3 regions of the Halopseudomonas salegens genome follow, and region 1 is predicted to be linked to each of the others. Evidence: predicted binding sites of a transcription regulator. Region 1 holds the regulator's gene; each other region holds the start of a gene.

Region 1 (5,486 bases):
ACCCGATTTTGACTACATTGCCTCTGCCCAGCGCACCATCGGCCTGGAAAGAGATGCCGTAAACAGTCTGCTGAATCGTCTGGACTCCGCCTTTGAAAGGGCCTGCAGGACGTTGCTGGCCTGTAACGGACGAATTATTGTGACCGGCATGGGCAAATCCGGACATATCGGCAACAAACTCGCGGCGACCCTGGCCAGCACCGGCTCACCGGCTTTTTTTGTCCATCCCGGCGAAGCCAGCCACGGCGATATGGGGATGATTACCCGAGAGGATGTCGTTATTGCTTTGTCCAACTCGGGCAATACCAACGAAGTCGTCACCCTGCTGCCACTACTGAAGCGTCTGGGCGTCCCCTTGATCAGTCTGACCGGCAACCCGGAATCGACTCTGGCCAAGGCAGCTATCGCCAATCTCGACACGGGTGTCGAACAGGAAGCCTGCCCACTCAACCTGGCACCCACCTCCAGCACCACCACTGCTCTGGTGATGGGTGATGCATTGGCTATCGGTTTGCTGGAAGCCCGGGGGTTCAGTGCTGAAGACTTTGCCTTTTCACACCCCGGCGGCAGCCTGGGACGGCGACTACTCTTGCTGGTCGACGACATCATGCATGCCGGCGAGCGGATGCCGCTGGTCAGCACCGACACATCCCTGCGCGATGCCTTGCTGGAAATGACGCGCAAGGGGCTCGGCCTGACCGGCATTCTGACCGCCGACGGCAGCCTGGCCGGAATCTTTACCGACGGCGACCTGCGTCGTACCCTGGACCAGCCAATCGATATTCATCAAGTGCGTATCGACACCCTGATGACCCGGCGCTGCAAAACAGTCCACCAGGGTGCTCTCGCGGCAGAAGCGCTGAAAATCATGGATGACGGTAAAATCAGCGGGCTCTTTGTGGTCGACCCTGACGGCAAACCGGTAGGAGCACTGAACATGCATGATCTGCTGCGCGCGGGGGTGGTATGAACCAGGCCCAGTTACAACAACGCGCCGCCGCCATCCGCCTGGCTGTCTTTGATGTTGATGGCGTACTGACTGATGGCCGCTTGTACTTCATGCCTGACGGCACAGAATTCAAATCGTTCAACACCCTTGACGGGCACGGCATCAAAATGCTGATCAACAGCGGCGTCGAAGTTGCCATTATCAGTGGTCGCCAGTCACCGCTGGTTGAGCGCCGCGCCGCCAATCTGGGTATTCGTCATCTGATTCAGGGCCGCGAAGACAAACTCAATGCCCTCGACGAGCTGCGCCAGAGTGTTCGCGTCGAGCTGGAAGAAATTGCTTTCCTCGGCGATGACCTGCCGGACCTCCCGGTAATGCGCCGGGTAGGTCTGGGCCTGGCGGTAGCCAATGCTGACGCCTTTGTTCGTCAGCATGCCCATGGCGTAACCGCCGCCAGTGGTGGTGCCGGCGCCGCCCGCGAGTTCTGCGAATTCATCATGCGCGCCCAGGGCACGCTGAATGCGGCACAGGCTGCATACCTGTGACCATGCGCCTGCCCCGCTACCTCGTCACCGGCGTCATCGGCATATTGATTCTTGCCCTGGCACTGGCCGTCGGCTACTGGAATATCCGCCCGGCCAGCTTTGTGCCCACCCTGGTCATCAGCGACTCCGGGCAACCCGATTTCATCATCGGCCCGGCCTGGACACTGGTGCGCGACGATGATGGTCAGCCCAGCTACCGCTTGCAGAGCCTGCGTACCACCCATGAACTGACGACTGGCCAGAGTCGCCTGAGCCAGCCAGAGCTGACGTTGTACCGGCCAGAGCCAGAACCCCCCTGGCAATTGCAGGCGGCCAGTGCTCTGATCAGTGCCGAAGGTGACCAGGTCGAACTGACCGACAACGTTGTGATCGAGCAGACCCTCCCCAACGGCCAGCAACGCCGCCTGCTGACCGATGCACTAACGCTGCACCCGGCGCGCGATTATGCGGAAACCGCTGAGGACGTTAGAATTGAGTATGCTGAGAGCGCAACTACCGCCCGCGGCATGCAGGTTTTTCTCAATGACAGCCGTGTAGAGCTGCTGTCCACGGTAAGAGGCCGACATGAGGTCGATTAATACTCTGTTACTGGCTACCTGTTTGCTAGCCAGCCCGATTGTGCTGGCAGTTGACAGCCAGCAGCCAATCAATATCCAGGCAGACAGTGCCACGCTCGATGATGCCCGCAATAGTGCTGTATATCGTGGTGACGTTATCGTGACCCAAGGCAGTATGCGTCTCACCGGCAGCCAGGTGACGCTGTCCATGGACAGCAATGGCGAGGTCAGCAAGCTGGTTTCGACCGGTAGCCCAGCAACCTGGCGACAGGACCCGCCAGACGGGCGCGGTGAGATCAACGCCCGCGCGCAAACCATTGAATATCATGCCGACGCCCAGCGCGTGGTGTTGATAGAACGCAGCCATCTGGATCAGGCAGGGGATACGTTCAGCGGCGACCTGATCACCTACGATATCAACCGCCGCGTGGTAGATGCCGGTCAACGGGACGGCGCCAACGGCAGTGATCAACGCATCGAGATCACCATCCAGCCACGCAATCGCGATGGTGAAAACTGATCATGGCCACCCTCGAAGCCCAGCACCTGGCCAAAGCCTACAAAGGGCGACAAGTCGTCCGTGATGCATCCATTGGCATCAGCAGCGGAGACGTGGTCGGCCTGCTTGGCCCCAACGGCGCCGGCAAGACCACCTGTTTCTACATGGTTGTCGGCCTGGTCAAAGCCGATCAAGGCAAGATCACTATTGATGGTCGGGATATTACCGCACTGCCGATGCATGGGCGGGCACGGGCGGGTATCGGCTATTTGCCACAAGAAGCCTCGATCTTCCGCAAGCTGACCGTCGCGGAGAATATCATGGCGATTCTGGAGACCCGCAAGGATCTCAACCGCGAGGGTCGCAAAGGCAAACTGGAATCACTGCTGCGCGAATTTCACATACATCATCTGGCCAACACATTGGGCATGAGCCTGTCCGGTGGTGAGCGCCGGCGGGCAGAAATTGCACGCGCGCTGGCTACCGAGCCACGCTTCATCCTGCTGGATGAACCCTTTGCCGGTGTCGATCCGATTTCAGTCAACGACATCAAACAAATCATTGAGCATCTCAAGGACAAGGGTATCGGTGTGCTGATAACCGATCACAACGTACGCGAAACGCTTGATATCTGTGACAAGGCCTACATCCTCAACGATGGGGTCATCATTGCCGAGGGCTCAGCCGACGATGTGCTCGCCAGTCAGGTAGTGCGTGATGTATACCTTGGCCACAGCTTCCGCCTGTGACCAGCGCATCCGCCCTGTTCCGCTTCATTCCAGCAACCTGCAAGCCGGCGCAGCTATGTAAAAGCGCCTTGATTTCAGGCATGCTATGACACAGGTAGAAACATTTTGCAGCCAAGGTTGAACACCCACCGATGAAAGCCTCACTCGTCCTCAAGATGGGGCAGCAGCTGACCATGACGCCGCAGCTGCAGCAAGCCATCCGACTGCTACAGCTATCCAGCCTGGACTTGCAACAGGAGGTCCAGGAAGCGCTGGAAGTCAATCCGATGCTGGAAATGGCCGACGACGGCGACGACGACTATACCGCTGCCGGTAAAAATGAGCAGAGTGAAGGCGGCGATCATGACAATGGTGAAGAGGCTCCGGCCGTTACCTTGCCCGATCCGGTTGAGTTTGAATCACGGCAACCGAATGCTGACGCACCGGAAGGCAAGTTTGACGAAATCCCTACCGACCTGCCGGTAGATACCCAATGGGAAGATGTCTACCAGACCTCGGCCAGCTCATTGCCGAACCAGGATGATGAGGAGTGGGATTACACCTCGCGTACCGGCACCGGTGAAACCCTGCAAAGCCACCTGGAGTGGCAGCTCAACCTGATCCCCCTGTCGGATACCGACCGCCTGATTGCCGAGTCGCTGATTGATGCGATCAGTGCTGACGGATATCTGGAAGAAAGTCTGGAAGACATTCTGGAGTCCTTCGACCCCATGCTGGACATCGAAGCCGATGAAGTGGAAATGGTCCTGCACCGGATCCAGCAATTCGAGCCCGTCGGTGTTGGCGCACGCAGTCTGAGCGAATGCCTGAGTCTGCAATTGCGCCAGTTGCCAGCCGACACTCCCCTGCTGGAGCAGGCCCTGCGCCTGGTCAAGGATCACCTGGAGCTGCTGGGTAGCCGTGATTTCACGACCCTGATGCGCCGCACGCGGATGAAGGAAGAGCAGCTACGTGACGTCATCAACCTGATCCAGACGCTGAATCCCCGCCCCGGCAGCGAAATTGCCTCAGGCGAAGCAGAATACGTGATCCCGGATGTCATCGTGCGCCGGGAAAAAGACCGCTGGGTGGTTGAGTTGAATCAGGAGGCAGTACCCAAGGTACGCGTCAACGGCCAATACGCTGCCATGGTTCGCCGTGCCGACAGCAGTAGCGACAACACTTACCTGCGCAACCACTTGCAGGAAGCGCGCTGGTTCATCAAGAGCCTGCAGAGCCGAAATGAAACCCTGATGAAAGTGGCCAGCCAGATCGTCGAGCATCAGCGAGACTTCCTCGAGCAGGGTGAAGAAGCGATGAAGCCGCTGGTACTGCACGATATTGCCGAAGCCGTGGGCATGCACGAGTCAACCATTTCCCGTGTAACCACGCAGAAATTCATGCATACGCCCCGTGGCATCTTCGAATTGAAGTACTTTTTCTCCAGCCATGTCAGCACCAGTGAAGGGGGTGAATTCTCGTCTACCGCCATTCGTGCCCTGATCAAGAAACTGGTGGCGACAGAAAACCCAAAGAAACCATTGAGTGACAGCAAGATCGCTGGTTTACTGGAAGAACAGGGAATTCATGTGGCCAGGCGCACCATCGCCAAATACCGCGAGTCGCTCAATATCGCCCCATCGAGTGAACGCAAGCGGCTGGTTTAAGCCAGCCCCGATTTGCAGTGCAGCACCGGGCAATGCGTTGCCCACAGCAAAAACGCCAATCAGGAGGCACTCTATGCAACTAAATATCAGCGGTCACCAGCTTGATGTTACTGACGCCCTGCGCGACTACATTACCGAAAAAATGGCCCGCCTGGAGCGCCATTTCGACAAGATCACCAACGTGCAAGTTACCCTGGAAGTGGAAAAGCTGCGTCAGAAGGCGGAAGCCAAACTGCACATTGCCGGTGGCGAAGTTGTTGCCAACGCTGACCATGAAGACATGTACGCTGCTATTGACCTCTTGACCGACAAGCTCGATCGCCAACTGATCAAGCACAAGGAAAAGACCATTGACCGCCAACAAGGCGCCCATGCGCGCTAAGGCCTGAACGCATACCCCATGCAAATATCACAAATCCTCAGCCCTGATCGTACCTTTGCCGGTGTTCAGGGCGTTTCCAAAAAACGCGTGCTGGAGCTGACCGGGAAACTGGTTGCCCAGCACACCAGCCTTGATGCTGACGCCATTTACGAAAGCCTG
Region 2 (5,486 bases), 1.5 Mb from region 1:
GTTTCGACCTGTCGCTGGTGCAGTTCACGGTCTGCGATAGCATCCATCAGTTGCTGGGCTTTTGGCGTGTCGGCCAGAGCCAGGCTGCTCAGGTTGCGATTCTCGCGGTCGAGCAGAAAGGCGAAGGTGCTCGGGGTAACTTCAACCCGACTGACCAGACGGATGATGTCGTCGGCGCGCCAGTCGGTACTGGCAACCCCCAGCCAGTCGCCCGCGCTATTCCGCAAGGGGGTGCTCAGGCTGATGACGACCGCATCGCTGCGGATGCTGTAGTAGGCGGGTGTCCAATGCAGTGCAGCGGGTTCCGGGTGAGTCTTGAGTATCTCGTGCAACTCAGGGTAGCCACTCCCTTGTTGCCAGCGAGGACTCTCGGTATCCAGCTGAATATGCGCGCCATCGCGATAGGCGAACAGGTTCAGTGGGCTACTGTTTCCCTGCGGGGCATCATCAAACAGCAGGCTCGCAGCGTAGACGTCAGGGAATTCTGCGAGTGTGGTTTCCAGCATGGTGTCCAGCTCAGTCAGGCTGCCGCCCAGTGCATGCCATTGTTGGGTCATGCGGGCAAGGTCACGGGTGTTTTTCTCCATCAGGCTGTGGTGACTGTTTATGCGATCAAGGTTGGCATAAAAGGTGTCGGCCACCTGTTGTTCGCGAAGCTGGGTCATTGCCTGCTGGGCAAAATTGAGGTTCAGGGTGGACATCAGCCACATGCCCAGAATGAACAGCAGTACCAGCAGTCCGAGCACCAGAAGTATGCTGTGACGGAGATTGACTGCTCGCGGGGGAGCTTTCATCTGGGCATCTGTCGGTGGTCGTCGCGAATACGACGCTGAGCGGCATTCAGTTGCTCATCGGACAACCGGCTGGCTTGTTCTTCGACGTGGGCTCTGGCGTCGCTCTCACCGCCGAGCAGGGCCAGGCTATACCAGATATAGGCTTGCTGGGCATCGGGTGCGCCATCCAGGCCTTTGGCAAAACTCTCGGCAAGACGCATTTGTGCCCGGGTCGACCCCAGTCGAGCAGCGCGACTCAACCACTCGCGAGCGGCGCCGGTCTGGGCGGTGTTATCTGCCAGCAGGCTTTCTGCCAACGCCAGCTGCGCATCAGGATGATTCTTCTCGGCGGCCTGAAACCAGTAGCTGCGGCTGCGTGATGTATCCACACTGGTGCCACGGCCCTCAGCATAGGCCACCCCTGCAGCGTATTGCGCTGCGGCCAGGCCCTGTGTCGCTGCTGCTTCCAGCCATTGTAGTGCCGTGCGGTTATTGAGGTTGTCACCCTGGCCGGTTTGCAAGAGTTCAGCATACAGCAGTTGGCCGGGAGCATGATTCTGCTCTGCGGATAGCCGCGCCCACTCCAGGGCGCTGGCCAGGTCTCCATCCGTTCTTTCCAGGCTGGCAAGGTGGTGCTGGGCCTTGGGGTCACCGGCTGCTGCCGGTTGCTCACAGTTATTGCGTGCCCGCCGCAGATTGCGAATGGTGAAATACAGGTAGCAGTTATTGATCTGTCGCTGAGTCGTTTCCTGCACAGAGGAACGGGTGTCCGAACTCCGCTGATTGGCCTGGCGCTCAACTGCCATGGCTTTCTCGACGCGCTCGGCAAAGGCACTGACATCATCCGGGCAGGAATAGAGGTAACCGCGACGGTAGCGGTTCAGGTTTTCCTGGCTGGCAGCCCGCCCGCGGTACTGTTCGGCAATAGCCTGGCAGCGCTGGTCTCTCTCGGTGGTGACCTTCGCGATGTAGGCGCTATACCGGCGGTTGTCTTCATGCTCTTCCAGATAGCGAGTCAGCGGATCGATGTAGGGTTGAGCAAACAATTCAGCCAGCTCAGTCTCGCGTTCGCTTTGACTGTCGGACGTGCTTTCCTTGTCTGTTTCACCACTGTCGGTTTGCCGCTCAGGCAGGCCGCTACAGCCAACAAGCAGTACAAACAGGCTGATTAACAGCGGCGCAGAAAACTGATTCATGGAGCCTCATCTCAAACAGGTGCGGTGGCCGTAAGCACAAGAGCATATCATTGCCGCAGGCTTCGAGGCAGCCCGTGGTTGAGAATGCATGGCTAAATTCTCGGTAAAATGGAACGCTTCTTGCTGAGTACTTGTGCAAGCGGTTTTATGCGTCAACTTTTTGATGGGGAAAGGACAGGCATGGCAGTCGATCGCACACAAGTGCTGGGGAATATGCGGAGCAGTTTACTCAGCTTGCGTCACGGCAGCCTGGGCGTGCCGATTCTGCTGCTGGTGATTCTCGGCATGATGATGTTGCCGATGCCGCCTTTTCTGCTGGACACCTTTTTTACGTTCAATATTGCGCTGGCACTGGTGGTGTTGCTGGTCTGTGCCTATGCTTTGCGGCCACTGGATTTTGCTGTCTTCCCGACCATTTTGCTGGTAGCGACCCTGTTGCGCCTGGCACTGAACGTAGCGTCGACACGGGTAGTCCTGTTATATGGTCATGAGGGTGGCGATGCCGCTGGCAAGGTGATTCAGGCCTTTGGCGAAGTGGTCATCGGTGGTAATTACGTCGTGGGTCTGGTGGTGTTTGCCATTCTGATGATTATCAACTTCGTGGTTGTGACCAAAGGTGCCGGACGTATTTCCGAGGTCAGCGCCCGTTTTACCCTGGACGCCATGCCGGGCAAGCAAATGGCGATTGATGCCGACCTGAATGCCGGCATTATCAATCAGGAAGAAGCCAAGCTGAGACGCCAGGAAGTGGCTCAGGAAGCCGATTTCTATGGTTCCATGGACGGCGCCAGCAAATTTGTTCGCGGTGATGCCGTGGCTGGCTTGCTGATTCTGGCGATCAATATCATTGGTGGCCTGGCCATCGGCATGGCGCAGCACGGTTTGCCCTTTGCTGAAGCCGGGCGCATCTATGTGCTACTGACCATCGGTGACGGTTTGGTGGCACAAATTCCTTCGTTGCTGTTGTCGACCTCTGCGGCGGTCATGGTTACCCGCGTTTCTACCTCGGAAGATATGGGTGACCAGGTACAGCGGCAAATGTTTACCTCACCCAAAGCCATGGCTATTGCTGCCGGTATTCTGATTGTCATGGGTCTGATTCCCGGCATGCCGCATTTTTCATTCCTCTCGCTCGGCGCGCTGGCTGCTGGTGCCGCGTACTGGATAGCCCAGAAACAGAAAAACAAGGAAGAAGCCGCGGCGGAAGAGGAGCGCAAGGAAGCGGAGGTACCGGCATTGCAGAAGCCGGAAACCCGAGAGCTGGGTTGGGATGATGTGACCCCGGTGGATATGTTGGGCCTGGAAGTCGGCTACCGTCTGATCCCCCTGGTTGATCGCAACCAGGGTGGCCAGTTGCTGGCGCGGATCAAGGGGGTACGCAAGAAACTGTCGCAGGATCTGGGCTTTTTGATGCCTTCGGTACATATTCGCGACAACCTGGATCTGGCGCCCAATGTCTACCGCATCACCTTGATGGGCGTTGGTGTGGCAGAAGCCGAGATCTATGCCGACCGTGAATTGGCGATCAATCCGGGACAGGTGTTTGGCGAGATCAAGGGTATTCCCGGCAAGGATCCGGCTTTTGGTCTTGAAGCAGTATGGATTGAAGCCGGGCAGAAAGACCAGGCGCAGTCGCTGGGCTATACCGTGGTGGATGCGAGTACCGTTGTTGCTACGCACCTGAACCAGATCATGCACAAGCATGCCCACGAGTTGCTGGGTCACGAAGAGGTGCAGCAGCTGATGCAGGTGTTGGCCAAGGCCTCACCCAAGCTGGCGGAGGAGCTGGTGCCGGGGCTTGTTTCACTGTCCGGGTTGCTCAAGGTGTTGCAGGGGCTGCTGCAAGAGCAGGTGCCAGTGCGTGACATTCGTACCATCGCCGAAGCCATCGCCAATCAGACCAGCAAGAGTCAAGATCCCGGCGCGTTGATCGCTGCGGTGCGCATCGCCTTGTCTCGCTCAATCGTGCAAAGCATTGTCGGGCTTGACGTTGAGCTGCCTGTGATCACTCTGGATCCAAAGTTGGAACAGATGTTGCTACAGAGTATTCAGAAGGCAGGACAGGGTGGTGAAGACGGCATCATGCTCGAGCCGGGAATGGCGGAAAAACTGCAACGTTCCCTGGCAGAAGCGGTTCAGCGTCAGGAGATGCAAGGCAAGCCGGCAATATTGCTGGTTGCCGGTCCGGTACGCAACATGATGGCGAAGTTTGTTCGCTACGCCGCGCCAGGTACCCACGTACTGTCCTACCAGGAGATTCCCGACAACAAGCAGGTCACTATCGTGGCCACCGTCGGGCAGAATTGAGCATAAAGGGTGAGGTCAGCCATGAAAGTCAAACGTTTCTTTGCCGCCAACATGAGTCAGGCGATGAAGCAGGTCCGCGACGAGCTGGGGCCGGAAGCTTCCATCATTGGCAACCGTCGGGTAGTTGGCGGAATTGAGCTGACCGCTGCGCTGGATTACGAGCCAGCACGAGTAACGCCACCCACACCGGGCCTGGATCGTGAGTTGAAGAAAACCCGCGAGCAGATGGTTACCGCCCGGGCACGACTGGATGCCGGCGAGCGCTCAAGCGACAGCCCGGTAGTCAACCGCCAAATGTTTGGCGACAGCATGCGCGAGGCCGCTGAAAGTGGCTCGACTGAAGCCCGTGATTTCCTCGCCCGCTTGCAGCAGGAAGCGACCGAACCTTATGTGGCGCCGCTGGCCAAACCCGCAAAAGCACCTGAGGCCTACAGCGAACAGGCGAGCTCCAGTGCCAGCGACAGCGCCGGTATGCAAGCGATGAAAGCCGAACTTGCCGGCCTGCGGGACTTGCTTGAAGTACAGCTGGGCAGCATGGCCTGGGGGCAGATCAATCAGCAGCAGCCCAAGCAGGCGGGGTTGTGGCGCAAGCTGACCCAGTTGGGTTTGCCGGCAGAGCTGTCGCAGCAATTGATGACCAAGGTGGCCGATATCTCCGATCAGCGCCAGGCCTGGCGCTTGCTCCTGGCTCATCTGGCGCACAGCCTGCCGGTTGCAGAAGCCGACCTGGTGGACAAGGGCGGTGTTATCGCTCTGGTTGGGCCGACCGGCGCCGGCAAGACTACCACCCTGGGCAAACTGGCCGCGCGCTATGTGCTCAAACACGGCAGTCAACACGTGGCTCTGGTTACCATGGATACCTATCGTATTGGTGCCCATGAACAGCTGCGTACCCTGGGCCGTATTCTCAATGTGCCGGTACGGGTGGTGGATGAACAGAACAACCTGAGCGAGGTGTTGGCGGATTTTGCCGACAAGCGTCTGGTGCTGGTGGATACTGCGGGTATGCATGGGGATGATCCGGAGCTGCGCAGCCAGCTGAATGAGCTGGCGCAACAGGGTCGCCGAGTGCAACCTCTGCTGGTACTGCCGGCCACCAGCCAGTATCGTGTGCTCAAGGCTGCCTGGCACAGCTATAAACGCTGCAACCTGGTTGGCTGTGTGCTGACCAAGGTCGATGAGGCAGCGACACTGGGTGAGGGACTCGGGC
Region 3 (5,486 bases), 1.8 Mb from region 1:
AGTTGCGAATAAACGTAACCAATGGCAATAAAAGCGATCAAAATGATAAACCACCAACTCTGCAACCATTCTGATAACCCGATCACCATCAATGTGAAGGCAGGCAAGTCTGCACCGAAATTCGCGAACACATCCTTGAACTGGGGTACTACTTTCAACAACAGAATAGCCGTGACAATAATAGCTACCACAATTACAGCAATGGGGTAGGTCATGGCTTTTTTGATCTTGGCTTTCAGTGCCTCGGTCTTTTCCTTGTAAGTGGCAATACGATCCAGCAGGGATTCCAGGCGACCGGACTGCTCACCGGATTCAACCAGATTGCAGAACAGGTCATCAAAGTACTTGGGGTGCTTGCGCAAAGAGTCGGCCAGGGTGCTGCCCGCAGCAACATCGTTTTTGATCTCGTTGATCAGCTTGGTAAAATTCGGATTCTCCGAGCCTTCGGCAATGATGTCAAAAGCCTGGATAATGGGCACGCCCGACTCCATCATGGTCGAGAGCTGACGGGTGAAAAAGGCAATATCCAGGGGTTTGATCTTTTTGGCCCGGGAGCCAAAAAGCGTCGACTTTTTGTTGATTTTGGTGACCAGCACGCCTTGCTTGCGCAGTTGTGCCTTGATGAGTGCCGGGTTGGTTCCCTGGATTTCACCGGATACCTTGGTGCCTTTGCGGTCCTTGCCCTCCCATTTGAATGGGTAGACCTTTGCTTCCTTGGCTTTCTTTTTTGCCGCGGCAGGTTTTTTTATTGCTGCTTGTTGGGCCATGACTTAATCCTTGGTCACTCGGTTAACTTCCGCCAGACTGGTTACCCCTTGTTCCGCCTTGAACAGGGCAGACTCGCGCAGGGTTTTGAAACCCTCGTTGCGGGCTACATCGGCTATCTCCATGGAGTTACCGTCTGCCATAATAATACGCTGCATGGCTGGCGTCACCTTAACCACTTCGTAAATGCCCACACGTCCTTTATAACCATCCTTGCAGTTTTCGCAACCCACGGGGCCAAATATCTTCAAGCCGGCATCGAGCTGCTCGGTCGTAAAGCCTTCTTCGAGCAGCGTCTCACGGGGTACGTCCATGGGTGCTTTGCAGCTTTTGCACAAGCGGCGCGCCAGACGCTGAGCGATGATCAGGTTGACCGAGGTGGCAATGTTAAATGAGGGAACGCCCATATTGCGCAAGCGAGTCAGGGTTTCAGCAGCGCTGTTGGTGTGCAAGGTGGACATCACCAGGTGACCGGTCTGTGCCGCCTTGATACCAATTTCCGCCGTTTCCAGGTCGCGGATCTCCCCCACCATGATGACGTCGGGATCCTGACGCAGGAAAGCGCGCAGTGCCTGAGCAAAATCCAGCCCCTGTTTGGGGTTGACGTTGACCTGGTTGATCCCTTCCAGGTTTATTTCCACCGGATCTTCCGCCGTGGAAATATTGCGTTCCATGGTATTGAGGATATTCAGGCCCGTGTACAGGGATACGGTTTTACCCGAACCGGTCGGGCCAGTTACCAGAATCATGCCCTGAGGGCGGGCCAGCGCATCCATGTACATTTTCTTCTGATCATCCTCGTAGCCCAATGCGTCAATGCCCATCTTGGCGCTTTCGGAATCCAGAATACGCAGTACTACCTTTTCACCCCACAGTGTGGGCAGGGTATTGACACGGAAGTCGATGGCCTTGTTTTTGGAGATGCGCATCTTGATACGGCCATCCTGGGGCTTGCGTCGCTCAGCAAGGTCCATGGATGACATGACTTTCAGGCGGGCCGCAATGCGAACGCCCAGTTGCGCGGGTGGCTTTGCAGCTTCATGCAGGATGCCATCGGTGCGGAAACGAACGCGATACATCTTTTCATAGGGTTCAAAATGCAAGTCCGATGACCCCAGCTTGATGGCATCAAGCAGCATTTTATTGACGAATCGAACGATGGGCGCGTCATCAGCATCGGTCTGGGCGGCATCGTTGTCCCCATCTTCGCGGACTGTCTGCACGTCCAGATCGTCCAGTTCCTGGTCCGTCATATCACCCAAACCGCCGGTGGGGCTATCCAGGTACTTGTCAATGGCGGTATGCAGCTTGTCATCTTCGACAATAACTGCGTCGGTCATCAAGCCGGTATTGAACTGTATATCACTCAACGCTTGCTGGTTGGTTGGGTCTGACAATGCGATAAAAAGCCGATTTCCTCGCTTGTACAGAGGCATCACATTGTGCTGGCGAATCAGCTTCTCGCTGACCAGGGTTTGCTCGGGGAGGCTTTCGGTATCGATCGCGCTGAGGTCGTAGAAGGGATAGCCGAACTCTTCAGCACAGAGCATGGCCAGATCGCGTGAATTGGCCAGCTTGTGTTGCACAAGATATGTAATGAACGGAATGCGATCCTGGCTAGCTTGTTTGCTGGCTTTGGCGGCAGCGGCAGCATCCAGCAATTCATCTTGTACTATGCGCCGGGCAAGGCCGGAAAGGGCTGGCGTTTCCATAGAGTTAAGGGTAATCCTTTAAAGGCATTTATCGTTGCAACTATAGTACAGTCTAGACGGCATGCACACTATATGCTGTTGACTTGGTGGCATACAGGTGAGCAGCTTCTGTTGCAGCAGGTATGCAATGAGAGTGACGAAAATTGTCACAATTTGACTTTTGAGGGGCGAATGCAACGTGCTTCCAGTAACAATGTGGCCCCAGATGCATTGAAGCAGAAGGCCACGAAGCAATAACAGGCGTTGGCACGCAATATGCTTTGATTATTCATAGCCGTTTGGCTGAATTGATTCCAAGGAGAAGTCTAAATGAAAGCTCAAAAAGGTTTTACCCTTATCGAACTGATGATCGTGGTAGCGATCATCGGTATTCTGGCTGCCATCGCTCTGCCGGCCTATCAGGACTATACCAACCGCGCCAAGGCTTCTGAGGTTGTACTGGCCGCTAGTGGTGCTCGTACATGCATGAGTGAGCTGGTGCAGTCAGGTGCCGCATCTTCCGCCTACAGCACTTGTGACTCTACGCAGAATAGCCAGTATGTCAGCGGTGTGTCGGTAGATACTGCTGGTGTGATCACCGCTACCGGCCAGGGTGATATGTCTGGTTTTGCAGTAGTACTGACTCCGACTATCACTTCCAACTATATTACCGAGTGGGAATGTGATGTGACCGGCCGCACTGAGTGGGCACCGGGTAGCTGCCGCGGTTGAAGTTAGTTATTTGAGTGACAAACAAACCCCGGTACTCCGGGGTTTGTTTTTATGGGCCCAAGATGCGATGCCGATGTGATGCTATCAATCTCTAGAACGTTTATTGCGTTCCTTGCATTCCTTTCTTTTGTTTTCATGCCCCTGATTTTCGATACCTGGCTGGTTCGCTTCCTTGCTTCAGATCACCAAGCCTACGAAAGTTTTTTTTATTCATTCGAGATCGTATCGGGCCTGGCCTGGTATCTGCTACTGCTTCTTTTTCTGTATTTCAGCTTTTATTGGTTATGCCGGCGCTTTCTGTTGAAATTGCTGCCAGCTTCGTTGCATTCGATGCGGGGCATTCGCTTGCTCATCGACCTGTTATTGATCCTGTATGTTTATGCTTCCAGCCTGGTGTTGTTTCCCGACTCGGCTTTCAGCTATGCAGTCGCCTTTCTGCCGTCTCCGATGCCGGTTTTTATCGCGGGTTCAGTATTGTTGCTGTTGGCTTTGCTACGCCAGCTGGCTCAGAGCAAATGTATAGCGGGAGCGGCGCTATTGCTGGCTCTTGTGTTTTTGCTGCCATACGGTCTTTTGTATGCGATCAAGCCGAGTGTGCTGTCGCAGCACATTGACCGACCTCACATTGTAGTGATCGGAGTAGACTCTCTGTCTGCCTATACTGCAGAGCAGTATTCGGTGCAGTTGCCTAACATTTCAAGCCTGATGGCATCTGGTTATCAATACGAGCGTGCCTATACCCCCCTCGGGCGTACTTTTCCTGCCTGGGTCAGCCTGTTGACCGGGCTTGAGGTTGCCGAACACCGTGGTGTGTTCAATTTGAGTGATAGAAAACAGCCGGCACTGCACGACAATTTCTTCAAGACGTTGGCCAGCCAAGACTACCAAGGCGTTTATGCCATGGATGAGCGCCGTTTCAATAATATGGGTGCTGAGTTCGGTTTTGATCAAGTGGTGGGGCCAATGCCGGGTGCCCTGGATTTTCTGGTCCATGGGTTGGTGGATAATCCGTTGGGCAATCTCTTGTTGCAGTGGCCCGGATCGCGGTGGTTGTTACCATGGAGCTGGAATAACGTAGCGGCTTATTCGAGTTATTCAGCCGACATGTTTGTGAAAGATGTGCTGGCAGCAATACACACAGAGCAGCCCCTGATGCTGGCGGTACACTTTCAGAGTGGTCACTTCCCCTTCAAATCCAGGCATACGCGTGACGTGTTCCAGCATGAAAACCAGATGTTTCAACGTTATATTCGCGCCCTGCAGGTCGTGGATGACCAGGTGGCGGTATTATTAGCGGGTTTGCAACAGCGTGGCGTCTTGCAGAATGCTTTGGTGGTGGTGTTGGCCGACCATGGTGAGGCGCTGGGCGAACTGGAAGCCGACCTGCAAAGGAACGGTGAATCCTTTCTGGTACAGAGCTACGGGCATGGCACGGACTTGCTCAGTGACCATCAGAATCGCATTCCCTTGGCTTACGTGCGTTTTCTGGATGGACGACCAGTTGGAGAGCCGCAACAGATAAAGCAGCATGTTTCTCTGAATGGTGTTCGAGACATTATTGAGCACTTCGCACAAACGAGTGACTTGCTTGTCATGCCTGAAACCCCGTGTTTCTTTGTTGAAACCGGCTTGCGCATCGAGGCCGCCAGTGACTATACAACCCTGGATGATATGGATGTGGCCAGTGAAGGGGCGATTTTCTATGATCTGATAGACGGGGAGCTGGTGTTGAAAGCGGACAAGCTACCGCAGTTGTTAACGGCCAAGGATATTGGCCTGCGTTGCCGTGACCGTGTGACCTGGTTTTCTGCCAGAGAGAGCGCTTTCTATAGCGTAGGGCTGGATGCGCAAGGGCAACCAATGACTTTTATTGACGTGGACGAGCAGGATCGGCGCCGCATAAATGAATACCGACAAAGCTACCTGAACTGGACTGAGGATAACTGATGGAGCAGTTGCTATCGCGTTTCAATCGGATTTGGCCTGAGGTGCTTGGTTGTCTCTTGTTAGCGGTCATGGCTGGTTTGGCGACGTTGCATTTTTATGGTCCGGGATGGTTGAGTTATGCCTGGGTCGGTATGGTGGTATTGTCGCTTGCCTTGCAGCTAACGGCACTGGGTACCCTGCGGCTCGGTAACCTCTTGCTGTGCCTGATCGGCATTTTGGCGCTGCTGATGCATACGTTTTCCTTTCTGGAAGGAGAACCCTGGCTGTCTTGGCCGCGGTTGATTCATCTGTTGGCGATTATGCTGTTGCTTTGGGTGCTGCGGGCTGCTCAGGGTGGGCGATATGTGCCTG

Evidence for each region. Region 1 encodes sigma-54, which starts transcription at its own class of promoters, with help from an activator protein. Its sites were predicted from a motif close to ANTGGCATNNANNTTGCTNT; they were not measured.
Region 2: the regulator sigma-54 is predicted to act here: its motif matches at 2,077-2,096, upstream of flhA (flagellar biosynthesis protein FlhA).
Region 3: the regulator sigma-54 is predicted to act here: its motif matches at 2,720-2,739, upstream of BLU07_RS11695 (pilin).

The regions. Positions count from the first base shown of each region.
Region 1 covers NZ_LT629787.1:592,327-597,812, reverse strand. The annotation lists gene BLU07_RS02640 (KpsF/GutQ family sugar-phosphate isomerase) at 1-970, shown strand, start outside; gene BLU07_RS02635 (KdsC family phosphatase) at 967-1,494, shown strand; gene lptC (LPS export ABC transporter periplasmic protein LptC) at 1,497-2,072, shown strand; gene lptA (lipopolysaccharide transport periplasmic protein LptA) at 2,059-2,571, shown strand; gene lptB (LPS export ABC transporter ATP-binding protein) at 2,574-3,299, shown strand; gene BLU07_RS02615 (RNA polymerase factor sigma-54) at 3,431-4,945, shown strand; gene hpf (ribosome hibernation-promoting factor, HPF/YfiA family) at 5,019-5,327, shown strand; gene ptsN (PTS IIA-like nitrogen regulatory protein PtsN) at 5,346-5,486, shown strand, end outside.
Region 2 covers NZ_LT629787.1:2,088,022-2,093,507, reverse strand. The annotation lists gene BLU07_RS09425 (bifunctional diguanylate cyclase/phosphodiesterase) at 1-794, opposite strand, end outside; gene BLU07_RS09420 (tetratricopeptide repeat protein) at 791-1,969, opposite strand; gene flhA (flagellar biosynthesis protein FlhA) at 2,150-4,276, shown strand; gene flhF (flagellar biosynthesis protein FlhF) at 4,298-5,486, shown strand, end outside.
Region 3 covers NZ_LT629787.1:2,551,565-2,557,050, reverse strand. The annotation lists gene BLU07_RS11705 (type II secretion system F family protein) at 1-767, opposite strand, end outside; gene pilB (type IV-A pilus assembly ATPase PilB) at 771-2,477, opposite strand; gene BLU07_RS11695 (pilin) at 2,787-3,188, shown strand; gene BLU07_RS11690 (sulfatase-like hydrolase/transferase) at 3,489-5,135, shown strand; gene BLU07_RS11685 (O-antigen ligase family protein) at 5,135-5,486, shown strand, end outside.